3 regions of the Azonexus hydrophilus genome follow, and region 1 is predicted to be linked to each of the others. Evidence: riboswitches for the same ligand, from Rfam matches in the RefSeq annotation. Region 1 holds a riboswitch; each other region holds the start of a gene.
The links. A riboswitch is a leader RNA that binds a small molecule or an ion and turns the genes downstream of it on or off. The one in region 1 is predicted to bind cobalamin.
Positions count from the first base shown of each region.

Region 2: another riboswitch for cobalamin. It lies ahead of AADV58_RS13375 (ZrgA family zinc uptake protein); the one in region 1 lies ahead of cobT (nicotinate-nucleotide--dimethylbenzimidazole phosphoribosyltransferase).
Region 3: another riboswitch for cobalamin. It lies ahead of AADV58_RS02455 (TonB-dependent receptor domain-containing protein); the one in region 1 lies ahead of cobT (nicotinate-nucleotide--dimethylbenzimidazole phosphoribosyltransferase).

Region 1 is NZ_CP151406.1:178,268-183,026, reverse strand. Features, by position in the region: gene AADV58_RS00830 (cobyric acid synthase) at 54-1,520, shown strand; gene cobU (bifunctional adenosylcobinamide kinase/adenosylcobinamide-phosphate guanylyltransferase) at 1,495-2,058, opposite strand; cobalamin riboswitch at 2,064-2,254, shown strand; gene cobT (nicotinate-nucleotide--dimethylbenzimidazole phosphoribosyltransferase) at 2,329-3,372, shown strand; gene AADV58_RS00815 (adenosylcobinamide-GDP ribazoletransferase) at 3,375-4,136, shown strand; gene cobC (alpha-ribazole phosphatase family protein) at 4,148-4,645, shown strand; gene rfaQ (putative lipopolysaccharide heptosyltransferase III) at 4,656-4,759, shown strand, end outside.
Region 2 is NZ_CP151406.1:2,775,603-2,780,361, forward strand. Features, by position in the region: gene cobN (cobaltochelatase subunit CobN) at 1-1,634, opposite strand, end outside; gene AADV58_RS13365 (DUF2149 domain-containing protein) at 1,631-1,933, opposite strand; gene AADV58_RS13370 (hypothetical protein) at 1,930-2,391, opposite strand; gene AADV58_RS13375 (ZrgA family zinc uptake protein) at 2,391-2,912, opposite strand; cobalamin riboswitch at 2,981-3,211, opposite strand; gene AADV58_RS13380 (hypothetical protein) at 3,332-3,598, shown strand; gene rpsD (30S ribosomal protein S4) at 3,628-4,245, shown strand; gene hemP (hemin uptake protein HemP) at 4,264-4,494, shown strand.
Region 3 is NZ_CP151406.1:501,473-506,231, reverse strand. Features, by position in the region: gene AADV58_RS02475 (sulfite exporter TauE/SafE family protein) at 1-287, opposite strand, end outside; RNA gene ssrS (6S RNA) at 359-538, opposite strand; gene AADV58_RS02465 (cell division protein ZapA) at 563-889, opposite strand; gene AADV58_RS02460 (hypothetical protein) at 891-1,088, opposite strand; cobalamin riboswitch at 1,203-1,408, shown strand; gene AADV58_RS02455 (TonB-dependent receptor domain-containing protein) at 1,514-3,349, shown strand; gene AADV58_RS02450 (iron ABC transporter permease) at 3,353-4,330, shown strand; gene AADV58_RS02445 (ABC transporter ATP-binding protein) at 4,327-4,759, shown strand, end outside.

The DNA of each region.
Region 1 (4,759 bases):
CGGAAGGCAGCGATGGTGCCATAATTACGGCCTTTTTTCACGGGTTTGCACGCATGATAGGCAACGCGCTGATGGTCCAGGGAACGACGTCCGACGCCGGCAAATCGACGCTGGTCGCGGCGCTGTGCCGGATTCTGAAGCGGCGTGGGGTACGCGTGGCGCCGTTCAAACCGCAGAACATGGCGCTCAATTCGGCGGTTACCGTCGACGGTGGCGAGATCGGCCGGGCGCAGGCGTTGCAGGCGCTGGCCTGCGGTCTCGAAGCGCATACCGATTTCAACCCGGTGCTGTTGAAGCCGACCACCGACCGCAAGGCGCAGGTGATCATCCACGGCAAGGTCGCCACCGACCTCGACGCCAAGGCCTACCACGACTACAAGCCGCGGGCGATGGGCGCGGTGCTCGAATCCTGGGGCCGGCTGACCGCGCAATACGATTGCGTGCTGGTCGAGGGCGCCGGTTCGCCGGCCGAGATCAACCTGCGTGACCGCGACATCGCCAACATGGGCTTCGCCGAAGCGGTCGATTGCCCGGTGATCATCGTCGCCGACATCGACCGCGGCGGCGTCTTCGCCCATCTGGTCGGCACGCTGGAGCTGCTGTCGGCGTCCGAGCAGGCGCGCGTCGTCGGCTTCGTCATCAACCGTTTCCGTGGTGACATCGCGTTGCTCGAACCCGGTCTGGCCTGGCTGGAGCAGCGCACCGGCAAGCCGGTGCTCGGCGTGCTGCCCTACCTGCACGGCTTGATGCTCGACGCCGAGGACGCAATCGCGACATCCACGGTCGACGGCAAGAAAACAGCAAAAATCCGCGTCGTCGCGCCGGCCTACCCGCGTACTTCCAACCATAACGACCTCGATCCACTGCGCCTGCACCCGCAGGTCGATTTCCGCTGGATCGCGCCGGGCGAAGCTTTGCCGCCGGCCGATCTGATCGTCCTGCCCGGTTCCAAGGCGGTGCGCGCCGACCTCGACTGGCTGCGCGTCCATGGCCACGACCGCGCCATCGCCCGCCACCTGCGCTACGGCGGCAAGGTGATCGGCCTGTGCGGTGGCTACCAGATGCTCGGCCGCAGCATCGCCGATCCGCTCGGTCTCGAAGGCAAGCCGGGAACGACGCCCGGCCTTGGCTTCCTGGCGGTGGACACGACGCTGGAAACGGAGAAGCAGCTGCGCAATGTGAGCGGCCACTTGCATCTCGAAGGCCGGCCGGTGATGACCGGCTACGAAATCCACCTCGGCGTCACCCAGGGCGATGGCTTGACGTGGGCTGCCGTACAGCTGGCCGACGGCCGTGCCGATGGTGCTATCTCGGCCGACGATCAAGTTCTCGGTACTTACTGCCACGGCGTTTTCGACCATCCCGAGGCCTTGGCTGCATTGTTGCGCTGGGCCGGTGCCGGCGAGGTCGATCACGTCGACTTTGCCGCCCGCCGCGAAGCCGATCTCGACCGCCTGGCCGATTCGGTCGAGGCGGCGCTCGCCTGGGAAAAGCTCAGGCCCTGGCTGGCGCTGCCTTGAGCGTCAGCGGCAGGCCGGCGGCGACCAGCGTCACCTGATCGCAGACTGCCGCGACGCGCTGGTTGAGCCGCCCCTGTTCATCGGCGAACAGCCGCGAAACCGGGTGCATCGGCACGATGCCCCAGCCGACCTCGTTGGAGACCAGGATGATGCGGCCGGGTAGTTGCGGCAGCGTCTCGATCAGCGCCGCCGTTTCACCGGCGAACAACGGGCAGTCGACGGCCTCGCCGGCTTCGGCCTGGGCGGCAGCGCGGCCGGCGAAAAGCAGATTGGAGAGCCACAGCGTCAGGCAGTCGACCAGGAGGCAGGTGTCGGGCGCCGCCAGTTCGCGCAGGCGGGCGGACAGGTGCAACGGCTCCTCGACGCAGCCCCAGTCGGCCGGGCGGCGTTCACGGTGGTGGGCGATGCGGCGCGCCATCTCGCCGTCGCGCGATTCGGCGGTGGCGACATAGACGACCCGGAGGCCGGATTCGAGAGCGCGTTGCTCGGCATGGCGGCTCTTGCCCGAACGGGCGCCGCCGAGGATCAGTTCATTCATGGCCACCATTGTATAATCAGCGCGTTCGACAAAACGGAACCCGGTGCGAGACAACTCTATTCCGGGGCGGGCCCGCCGCTGTAACCGGGGACGGCCGCTGCACGATGCCACTACGCAGGGAAACAGACCTGCCGGGAAGGCGCAGCGGATCGGACGATCCGGAAGCCAGAAGACCTGTCGGACATCTTCATTTTGAAGCCTGTGGACAAGGGCTTCGCGACTGCGTTGGCCAAACGTCGTCGCGAGGCCCTTTCGCTTTTGGAGAATCGGATGCATTCGTTCGCAATCACCGCCCCGGACCGGGGCATGGAAAATTCGCTCAAGCACAAGGTCGACCGCAAGACCAAGCCGCCCGGCTCGCTCGGCCAGCTGGAGGCGCTGGCGGTGCGCATCGGCCTGATCCAGCAGACGCTGACGCCGTCGCTCGACCGGCCGCAGATGCTGGTCTTCGCCGGCGATCACGGCGCGGCCAAGGCCGGCGTCTCGGCCTATCCGCAGGACGTGACCTGGCAGATGGTCGAGAACTTCCTCGCCGGCGGCGCGGCAATCAATGTTTTCTGCCGGCAGAACGGTCTCGGCCTGTCGGTGGTCGATGCCGGGGTCGCCCATGATTTCGGCGGTCCGCGTGAAGGCCTGATCGATCTCAAGGTGGCGCCGGGCACGGCCAATTACCTGGAATCCCCGGCGATGACGGCGGCGCAGTGCGCGCAGGCCATCGAGCAGGGCGCCGGCGTGGTCTTCGGCCTGGCGGCAGCCGGCTGCAAGGTGGTCGGTTTCGGCGAAATGGGCATCGGCAACACCGCCTCGGCGTCCTTGATCACCCACTGCCTGACCGGCGTGCCGCTGGCTGATTGCGTCGGGCGCGGCACCGGTCTCGACGACGCCGGGCTGGCGCGCAAGCAGGCGCTGCTGGAGCAGGCGCTGACCCGTTATCGCGTCGCTGGCGGCGGCGACGACGCCTTTGCCGTGCTCGCGGAGTTCGGCGGGTTCGAGATCGCGACCATGGTCGGCGCTATGCTGGCGGCGGCGGAAGCGAAGATGGTGCTGCTCATCGACGGCTTCATCGTCGGTTCTGCGGCGTTGGTCGCCGCGCGCCTGGAACCGGCCTTGCTTGACTACTGCGTCTTCTGCCACCGTTCGGCCGAGCCCGGCCACCGTGCGCAGTTGCAGGCGCTGCGCGCCGAACCGCTGCTCGACCTGGGCCTGCGCCTGGGTGAGGGGACCGGCGCCGCGCTGGCTTTCCCGCTGGCCCAGGCGGCAGTCGCCTTCCTCAACGAGATGGCCAGCTTCGAGTCGGCCGGCGTCGCCGGCTAGCCATGTTGCGCCGCGAGCTCGACTACTTCCTCGGCGCCGTCCGTTTCTTCACGCGGCTGCCGGTGCCTGTCTGGGTCGGCCATTCGGCTGAAGCGCTGAACCACTCGGCGCGCTGGTTTCCGGCGGTCGGCCTGGTTGTCGGCGGCATTGCCGCGCTGGTCTACCTGGCCGCGCTGCAGTTCTGGCCGCAGCCGGTCGCCGTGCTGCTGGCGATGGCGGCAACGCTGTACGCCACCGGCGCCTTCCACGAGGACGGCCTGTCCGACACCGCCGACGGTCTTGGCGGCGGCTGGGACAAGTCGCGCATCCTGGCGATCATGAAGGATTCGCGGGTCGGCAGTTACGGCGTGGTTGCGCTGTGGCTGGGGCTGACCGGCAAGTTCGTGCTGCTCGCGGCGCTCGATCCGGCACTGGTGCCGGCGGCGCTGCTCGCCGGTCATGCCGGGTCGCGCGGCTGTGCGACGCTGCTGCTGGCGAGCATGGACTACGCGCGCGACGACGCGCAGTCCAAAGCCAGGCCGCTGGCCCAGCGGCTGGCGCCGGGGGCATTGCTGTTCGCCCTGGCATTCGCGCTGGCGCCGCTACTCTGGCTGCCCTGGCAACAGGCAGTGGTCGGGCTGCTGTTCGCGTTGCTGGCGACGGCCTGGCTGGCGGCCAAGTTCCGCCGCTGGCTGGGCGGTTATACCGGCGACTGCCTGGGTGCCACCCAGCAGCTTGCCGAAATCGCCTTCTACCTCGGGCTGCTCGCGCAATGGCCGCGCTGACGCTGTACCTGGTGCGCCATCCCGAGCCCGAGATTGCGCCGGGCATTTGCTACGGTCGGCTTGATATTCCGGCCAGGCAGGTCGATGTTGCCGCTGCCCGTCTGCGTAGCGAATTGCCTGCCGGGCTGCCGGTGTGGAGCAGCCCCTTGCAGCGTTGCCGGGCCTTGGCTGAAGCCTTGCATCCGGCGCCGTTATTCGATGCACGCTTGCAGGAGATGGACTTCGGTCGCTGGGAGGGCGTGCCATGGGATGAGGTATCGCGTGCCGAACTCGATGCCTGGGCCGCCGATGTAGAGAACTATGCTCCGCCTGGTGGAGAGTCGCCGCTGATGGTGCGGGCACGCGTGCTGGAATTTCTTTCGACATTGACGCTGCCGGCAGCCGTGCTGGTCACCCATGCGGGGGTGATACGCTTGCTGCTGGCGGCGCAGGATGGCGGTGAGCTTGCATCTTGGCTGACCCGGGACCTTCCCTACGCTTCATGTACGGTCATCGAATGGAACCAGTAGAATGCCGGCCATGAATGAATTTAATCCCCTGCGCGATGCTATCCCCTTGCGGGAGGTGAAGCGTGTACTGGTCATCAAGCTGCGCCATCACGGCGATGTGTTGTTGTCTTCGCC
Region 2 (4,759 bases), 830 kb from region 1:
CCGTGGGTACCGAAGTGGATCAGCGCATCGCCCTGGCGCGCCCACAGGTAAACCGCCAGATAATGGTGCGACAACGGCGTACCACTCTTGTGCGAAAACGGATTCTGGCCGCGATGCAGGGTTTCCTCGCGCGGCGGCTGCGGCAGCACCGAGACGTTGCCGAGTCGCAAGCGGGGAATGACGAAAACCTTCTCACCCTGCCAGTCGACCAGATAACGGCTTTTCTCCGGCTCGCCCCAGTGGCCGGCAATGCGCTGTCGCGTGTTGGCCGGCAGGCTGTTCCACCAGGCACGGTAGGTAGCCAGTGGCAGGGCCTCGGCCTGGTCGGCGGCGAGCAGGGCGCGCAGGTCGGCGTCGGGATAGTAGGCACTCAGCAAGGGTTGCAGGTTCGCCACCCAGGCCGCTTCGGGCAAGGATTGCGTGCGGTAGCCGGCGTGCACCAGCGCGGCGGTGACGTTTTCCAGGCTGCGCGGCACATTGAGGAAGGAGGCGCCGAAATTGCTGCCGCCGGCCGGATAGTTGTACACCATCAGCGCCAGCTTTTTCTCCGCCGGCGGCTTGCGCTGCAGCGCGACCTGCCGCGCGGCGCGGGCGATCAGCGCATCGGCCTGGCGCTCGATCAGTTCGACCGGCCGTTGATCGTCGGGATGGGCGGCAACGATCAGCGGATCAATGGCGCCTGCCGCCTCCGGCTGGAACAGGTAAAAGGGCGTGTCGGCCAGACGCAGGCCGGTCGCATCGTTCTGCCAGGCGGCGGTATCGCCATGGCGATAGGGCAAGGCCGACAGCAGCGGCACTTGCCAGCGCGCCAGCAGGGTCTGCAGGTCGGCGCCTTTCGACACCAGCTGGTGCAGCACCAGTAAGGCCGGGTGCGCCGTTTCCGGGCCGCTGTCGCGGCGGTCCGCACGCGCCACCAGCAACTGGCGCAGGCCACCGGCATCGAGTTGCTGACCGAAGACCGCATAGGCTGCCAGCCCGTGCGCGTCGAAGCGGCGCAACCAGGCGTCGAGCCAGGCTGTTTCGCCATTGACGAAATGATGGCGATGGACGAGCACCGCCACTGCCGGTCGCGGATCGCGACGCCAGGCTTGCAGGGCGTCGACGTCGGCCAGGAAGTCCGGTGCGTCCGGATGGTAGAGCCCCTGGCGCGGCCAGGGGCGCGGCGCCGGCAGGTCAGCCGCAGCTTGCGCTTCGCTCATGCCGGCGAGACGGCGGGTGGCCAGGGTCAGCGCGGCGCGGATGTTGCCTTCGCCGCCATGGCGCAGGTAATCGGCCAGCCGATCAGACGCGGCAACCGACTCGGGGCCAATCCAGACCACCGGCACCTTGACCGCCCCAGGCGGCAGCAAGTCGGCCAGCAGTGCCTGCGGCATCGCATGCGGCGCATCGACCCACAGCATGTCGGCACTGCCGGCCGCCGCCAGCAGGCGCTGGCGCTGCGCCGGGCGTTCGCTCTCCGGCAGGGTCAGCGGCGTATCGAAATGCCGGAACCGCCAGCCATTCGCCTGCGCCAGGCGTTCGACCAGGGCGGTGCGGGCCTTGGGCGTGATGTCGGCAGTCACCCACAACAGTTCGCGCGCCTGCGCGGCACCCGCCAGGCAGACGAGCAGCAGCCATCCCAGCCAGCGCATCATGGCTTGGCGGCCGGGCCGTCTTCCGGAACGTAGATGATGCTGCCGTCGCGCAAGCGGTAGGCAACGCCGGCCCGCACGCCCTCACCTTCGCCGCTGTCGCCGGTGCCCTGGTAGCGGATTTCCTGGCCGTTTTCCGGAATCGCCAGTTCCACCGGCGCCCCCGGATCACCAGCCGACGACAGATTGACCGCCGCCAGCAGGGCGACGACCAGAACGAGAAAGACATCGACCAGGTTGATCGACGACAGCATCGGGTCGTCGTCATCCTCTTCCAGGATGTTGAAATGCTTGAGGCTCACGCCAGGCCCTCCCGGCGCTTGCGAATGGCCAGCAGTTCGCCGAGCAGCCAGCGACGGCGCAGGGAATACAGGACCAGGCCGATGGCCGCCGCCGTCAGCGCCAGCACGACGCCGGCAAAGGCGTCGCTGAACACCGCCAGCGCAGCGCTGCCGTTGCCGCTGGCAACGCCGTGCAGGGCCGGGCCGAGCGGGATCATGGTGGCGATCAGGCCGAGCATCGGCGTCACCCGGCTGAGCAGGCGGAGCGGCTCAAGCCGGCGCAGGACGATCAGCTCGATCTCGTCGAACGCCAGTTCCGGTGCGTCAGGCAGACTGCGGAAGGCCGGCGAACGCCGCTGCCAGGCTTCGACCAGCACGGCACCGCTCATCCACAGGGCGTAGACCAGCGCCGCCGCCAGCAGCCAGAGAATCGGCGTCAGCAGCAACTGGGTGAGTTGGGTAAAGCCGGCCTCCAGCATCAGAACACCAGCGCCGGGAAACGCGGACGGATGGTCTGGGTCTTTTTCGCGCCAGCGCTCTCCAGGCGGACCCGCAACTGCTTGAGCCCCGGGTGGTCGCGGAAAGCACTGAAGCTTAGCGACTTGAGCGCTTCGGGCTGGGCGCATTCGAAGCGGATTTCGTGCACCAGGTTGGCAATATCGACCTTGGGATCGACTTCGCCCAGCGCCGGTTCGGTGCGACTGCCACTCAGCTTGCACTGGGCTTCGGCCGGCGGCTCGACAAAGCGCAGCGGGTCGGCGACACGTTCGACGAAGGCCTGCCAGACCTGCTGCTGTTTTTCGTTGCGGGGCGGATAGTCGTAGCCGAGATAGGCTTCCAGCGGCACATCGAGGCGCACTGTCAGCGCCGTGCCGTCAACACTGACCTGGACATTGCCGTGACCGTGGGTGTGGTTGCCGTGAGCCAGAGCAAGCGGGGAAAAACAGGCAGCCGCCGTGAACAGGGCGCACGCCGCCACACGCGTAGGGATTTTTGACATGGGAAGAAGTTCCGGAATGACGCCCTGCCGACCTCCCCGTCGACATCAGGCATTACGGCCCGGCGCATGCGCGGACCACCCTGTTGGCCGGTATCCGGGCTGGTGGATCTTGCCTTCACCGCCTTCCCGGGATGCGTTGCATCGCCAGTGGCTGCAAGGTGAAAGCTGGACGCGGACGTCCATCCACTTACCGTTGCGGGGGCAGCGCTGGTTGGATCTGCCTGACGGCCAATCTCCCAGCTTCCCGTTTAACCGCGCCTGCCGAGGCATGCGCGAGCACCAACGGGCGGATGTTAGCACAGCCTGCCAAAAGACACTTGACGCCAAATGAATTATTAACAATAATTCTCATTCAGTAGCCAGCAAGCCGCGTTTCCGGCCAGCCAGCCAGTTTCCCCGAACCGACTGGAGCGCCCCTCATGGAACACGCCGACATGCCCCTCGAACTCAGGCTGGCTGCCGTCATCCACCTGTTGTCCTCGTCAGCCCTGCGCGGCGCCACCTTCCACAAGACCGAAGCCTTGCGCACTCATCTGCGCAGCGTGGCCGACAGCGCCGACCTCAATCCCTACCTGAAGAGCACGCTGCAGGAAGTCCTCGGCGGCTGGGAGGCGGTGCACTGCCACCCCGCTTCGGTTCCGGTCGACTGCTACCCGCTGGCCCACCCCGGCTGCCAGACCCACTGACATCAATCACAGTACGAGAGAGAGTAATCATGTCCCGTTATACCGGCCCCCGCCTCAAAGTCCTGCGCGCCCTCGGCGTCGATCTGCCGGGGCTGTCACGCAAATCGATGCAGGAACGCAACCAGCCGCCCGGCCAGCACGGCGCCCGCAAAGTCACCTCGCGCAAGTCCGAATTCGGCCTGCAACTGATGGAAAAACAAAAGCTGCGCTACAACTACGGCCTGAGCGAACGCCAGCTGCGCCGCGCCGTTGCCGATGCCAAGAAGGATCGTGGTGCTACCGGCAACAAGCTGGTCGAACTGCTCGAACGTCGGCTCGACAACATGGTCTTCCGCGCGGGTTTCGCGCCGACCATTCCGGCCGCGCGCCAACTGGTCAGCCACGGTCATTTCCAGCTCAACGGCAAGCGCGTGACCATTCCTTCGATCCGCCTGCGCATCGGCGACGCCTTCGGCCCGACCGAGGCCGGACGTAAGATCGATCTGGTAAGGGCTACGCTGGAAGAGCCGGCGCTGGAGCGCCCACAATGGATCACCTTCGATGACGCGACGACCTGCGCCCGCCTGACCCACCTGCCCGACGGCGACGCGGCGCCCTTCCCACTCGACCTGCAGCGTGTGGTCGAGTACTACGCCACCCGGATGTAATCCCTCGAGGAGCCCATCATGGAACCGAGCAAACAGACTCTGCGCATTCCTTTCCTGCATGCCAACGGTCCGCGCCCGACCTTGCGTCTCAAGCCCGAACAAGCCGCCGCCCGGGCCGCAAGCTGCGCAGTCCAGTGCATCGCCAGCAAAGCCCTGTTTGGCGAATGCAACGAAATCTGCATCCGCCACAGCGGCAGCGAGTACCGCCTGCGCATCACCCGCCAGGGCAAGCTGATCCTGACCAAGTAAGCCCCACCGAGCAAGCCGGAGCAGGTCGCTGACCCCGCCTGCTCCTCCGGAGGGCGCCGATCACACGCCGGCGCCCTCCACCCGAAAATATAGCATTGTCACAAAACGAAACAATTCTTGTTTGACTAAATTCGCTATTCACGTATATTAAGAACCATTCTCACTCACGCGAGGCGCCACATGAACAGCCTGTTGATCCATACCGGTATCGCCGCCACCCTGCTCTGGCTGATGCTGGCCGGCGCCAGTTTCTGAGGAGAAAACC
Region 3 (4,759 bases), 320 kb from region 1:
CCGCCAAAGGTACCAAGCACCAAACCCGGCGCCATGGTCCGGACAATATCCCAACGCACTGCTCCGTGCGCATGGTGGGCGCGCATGCTGGAAATCGATGTAAACACGATCGTCGCCATCGAAGTACCCAGGGCCAAGTGCATGACATGGTCGGTTGGAAAGCTCTGGGCAACAAACAACATGTACATGAAGGGCACCAGCGTCAGACCGCCACCGACACCAAACAAACCGGCGACAAAACCACCAAAAATGCCCAGCAAGGGATACGTTAGCCACCAAATCGTCATGATCGGAGATATTCGTTGAAGCTGACAACCAAAAATGAAAACAGGTGGCAGAAGCTGCCACCTGTTTGGTAAAAGTCCCCGCGAGTGCCGTCAGGCCGGCATCCTGAACCTGGGTTCAGAGTGGCTGCTTTCCTTCCGCATCAGGCACATTCGACGAAGAACGCGCACAACAGCGGAGTCTTGGTCCGCAACCGATGCCAATCAGCATTGGTTCAAGGAATATATGGCCTTAACAAACACCGCAGGGAACACTCGGCGGGCAATCCCGCAGCGACTCAGAGATCCAGTTGCTGCTGGGGTGCCAGCACGGCATCGAGCCGTGCTCCCATGTCTTCGATTCTACGCTTCGTGTCGGTCGACGCAAGCGCTTCTTCGGCAGCCTCGCCAGCCGGCGCCGCCAGGCGTTCGTGGGCGATGTTCAGCGCGGCCATCACCGCCACGCGTTCGGCGATGGTGCTCTTGGTCTTCTGGGCGATTTCGCGCATCTTGTTGTCGACCAGATCAACCGCTGCCAGCAGCGCATCGCGCTCCTCCGGCCGGCAGGCAACGCGGTATTCGCGGCCCATGATCTTGACGTCGAGGAAATTCTGCTCGGCACTCATCTCAGGCATCCTCGGGCAGCTTGTCCATCAGGCCTTCCAGCCGCTCGCGGGCAGCCGTCATCGTCGAGCGCAAGTGCAGACGCTCGGCCTCGGCCGTGGCTATCTGGTTCTTCAGGACTTCGTTCTCGGCACGCAACTGGTGCACCAGGGCGACGACCTGATCGATCTTGGCTTCGAGCGCTTCGAATTCGCTATTCATGGCGCGCACTATAGAGGGACAAATGCTGCCCGGTCAAGGACTAAGCAGCTATTTTCAAAGTGTTTTATCGGCTGTCGACGCCATTGGCATTCGCATCTCCCGGCCAGGCGCGCTAGAATGCGCGCCGTGTCAGGTGCTGCGCGCGGTTTTCACCAAGCGCAGTTAAACGGGAAAGCGGTGCGTCTCCAACGAGACCAAGCCGCTGCTGCCCCCGCAACGGTAAGCAAGTGCGGGCGTATCACGAAGCCACTGGGGAAACCTGGGAAGGCGATACGTCAAGACTTGTGAGCCCGGATACCGGCCTTGCACACCTAGCGGAAGTACCACGGGGTGGTGGTGCCGGTTCCTGACCAGCCCTCTCCCCTGCGCACTTCCTTGTCAATGCATTCCGGCATGCGGGGACGCCTGCCGGAAAGGGGAAATCCATGAACTCACGTTTGAAGCCGCTGGCGGTATTGTTACCGCTCGCTTTTTGCCAACCACTGCAGGCCACGGAGCAGCTTGCCAGCCTCGACACCATGGTGGTCACCGCGACACGCCAGCCGATGCGGGTCAGCGAAGTGTTGACCGATGTCAGCGTGATCGAGCGCAACGAGATTGAAGCCGCCGGCCACACCAATCTCGAACAGATCCTGGCTGCCCAGCCGGGCATACAGATCGTTGCCAACGGCAGCTGGGGCGCCGAATCATCGCTGCTCATCCGAGGCACTAACGGCAAACACGCCCTGCTTCTTGTCGATGGCATGCGAATGGGCTCGGCAACTAACGGGAACGTTTCCTGGTCTCGCATTCCCGTTGCGCAGATTGAACGCATCGAGATCATCCGCGGTCCAGCCTCCGCAATGTACGGCAGTGACGCCATCGGCGGCGTGGTCCAGATCTTCACCCGACGCAGCGAAGAAACCTTTCATTTCTCCGCCGAAGCCGGTGCCGGTAACTACGGTACGCAAAATGGCAGTGTGAGCATGTCTGGCAAACAGAATGGCTGGAACTATGGCGCAACCGTGTCTCACGAGAGCACCAAGGGCTTCAACAGTCGCCCCTGGACAACTACAGCCAACCCGGACAAGGATGGTTTTCACAACCTCGCGGCATCGGCGCGTCTGGGTTATACCTTCGCTCCGGGCCATGAAGTGCTGCTGTCGGCACTTCATGCGGACGGAATGAGCCGTTATGACGGCAGTGGCGCTACCAACGACTGGGTGAGCAAGACCCGGAACGGCAACGGCTCCTTGGTATTGAAAAACAAGATCAACCCGAACTGGAACAGCACACTCACATTCGGGCGCAGCAACGATTATTCCGACAACCTGCGTAACGGTTTGTTCGATAGCCGGTTCAACACCGATCAGAATCTGTATTCGTGGCAACACGACCTGAATACTCGCTGGGGCAATCTTCTGGTCGGACTGGAAAGCACGCGACAATCCATCACGACGTCGGACAACTACGCGGAAAAAACACGCCAAAACGATTCCGTTCAACTGGGCTGGAACCGCGGCTTTGGCCAACATCGCCTGCAGGGAAGCATTCGCCATGATGACGACTCGCTTTTCGGTGACAAGACCACCGGCTCCCTTGCTTATGGCTATCGTCTAACGCCCAATTGGCGAGCCAGTGCCAGTATTGGCACGGCGTTCAAAGCGCCTACGTTCAACGATCTCTATTACCCCCTGAAAAGCGGCTACATCGGGAACCCGGACGTACGTCCAGAATCAGCAGTAAACCGCGAAATAACGATTCACCATGAAGCCGGAAATCACGCTCTGTCACTGACCTGGTATCTCAACCACATCAAGGACATGATCTCCTGGACCCAGGTCGGCGCAGTCACCACCCCGACCAATATCGACACCGCCAGAATTGAAGGCGCCACTTTGAACTGGCAAGGCAGACTGCGCGGCTTCGATCTGGCCTTCAATTACGACTGGCTAGACGCAAAAGACCAGAAGAACAGCAGGCAATTGCCCAGGCGCGCCCGGCATTCGGCCAACGCTTCAGCTGGGCAGGAGATTGGTCCATGGAACTGGCGAACCGAATTCCAGTTCACTGGCAAACGTCATGAGTATCCGTCCACCGGCCCGAAAGTGGATATGGGCAGCTATACACTGGTCAACCTCTACGCCGCCTACCGCTTTGCCCCGGCCTGGAGCGTATTTGCCCGCGTCAACAACCTCTTTGACCGGGACTATATACTCGTCAACACCTACGCCACCCCGGGGCGCAACGCCTTCATCGGCATCCGCTACAGTCCGAAATAATCCATGCCCACCCGCCGCCGTGCCTTCCTGATTCTCTCCGCGCTCAGCCTGCTGGCGCTGGCGAGTTTCGCCTTGGCCCTGTCGGCGGGCAGCCTCAAGGTGCCGCTGCCCGACATCGTCGCCGCGTTGTTCGGGCACGGCGACGGGGCGGCTGACATGGTCGTGCAATTGCGCCTGCCACGGGCACTCGCCGGCTTCGCCTGCGGCGGCTTGCTGGCGCTGGCCGGGGCGCTGATGCAGGTGCTGCTGCGCAATCCGCTGGCCGATCCTTACGTGCTCGGTATCTCGGGCGGGGCCGGCGTCGGCGCCATGTTCGGCATCCTGATCGGGCTGCCGCTGCTGGCCGTCGACGGACTCGCCTTTGCCGGCGCGCTCGGTGCCATGTTCCTGGTCTTCGGGCTGGCGCATGGCGACGGTAGCTGGACGCAGACCCGCCTGCTGCTCACCGGCGTCATCGTCGCCGCCGGCTGCGGCGCGCTGATTGCCCTGATGCTGTCGATTGCCGACGAAGGCAAGCTGCACGGCATGCTGTTCTGGCTGATGGGCGACCTTGGGCAGACCTTCACCTGGTGGCCGGCGGCACTGGCGCTGGTGGTCGCACTGGCCTGCGCGATGCCGTTCGCCCGCGAACTCAACCTGCTGTCGCGCGGCCTGATGCAGGCCCAGGCGCTGGGCGTGGCGGTGGGGCGGCTACGCTACACGGTTTATCTGCTGGCTTCGGTGGCCACCGCCGCCTCGGTGACCACGGCCGGCTCAATCGGTTTCGTCGGTCTGGTCGTCCCGCACCTGGTCCGACTCGCCACCGGCAACGATCAACGCCTGTTGCTGCCGGCCACCGTACTCGCCGGCGGTTCGCTGCTGGTGCTGGCCGATACCGCCGCCCGCACGGTGATCGCGCCCCTGCAACTGCCGGTCGGCGTACTCACCGCGCTGATCGGCGTGCCGGTTTTCCTGTTCCTGCTGTCGAGGCAACCGAAATGAGCGCCCCCTTGCTCGAAGCCCGCCAGCTCAGCGTCGACATCGGCGGCAAAACCGTCGTCGACTGCCTCAACCTCAGCCTGCAGCCGGGCGAACGGCTGGCCATCCTCGGCCGTAACGGCGCCGGCAAGTCGACGCTGCTGTCAACACTGGCCGGCCTGCGTCCGCCGCAGGCCGGGGCCGTGCTGCTCGACGGCGAGGACTGCGCCTTGCTGCCGCCGCGCCAGGCGGCACTGCGCCGGGCCTGGCTCGGTCAGTTCCAGAACGATCCGTTCGGCTCGACCGTCCTCGAAACCGCACTCACCGGTCGCCATCCCCATCTCGGTCGCTGGGACTGGGAATCGAAGCACGATGCCGAACTGGCGAGGAGCGCCCTGAAAGCCCTCGGTCTGGCCGGCATGGAAGCCCGCCAGGTACACACACTGTCCGGCG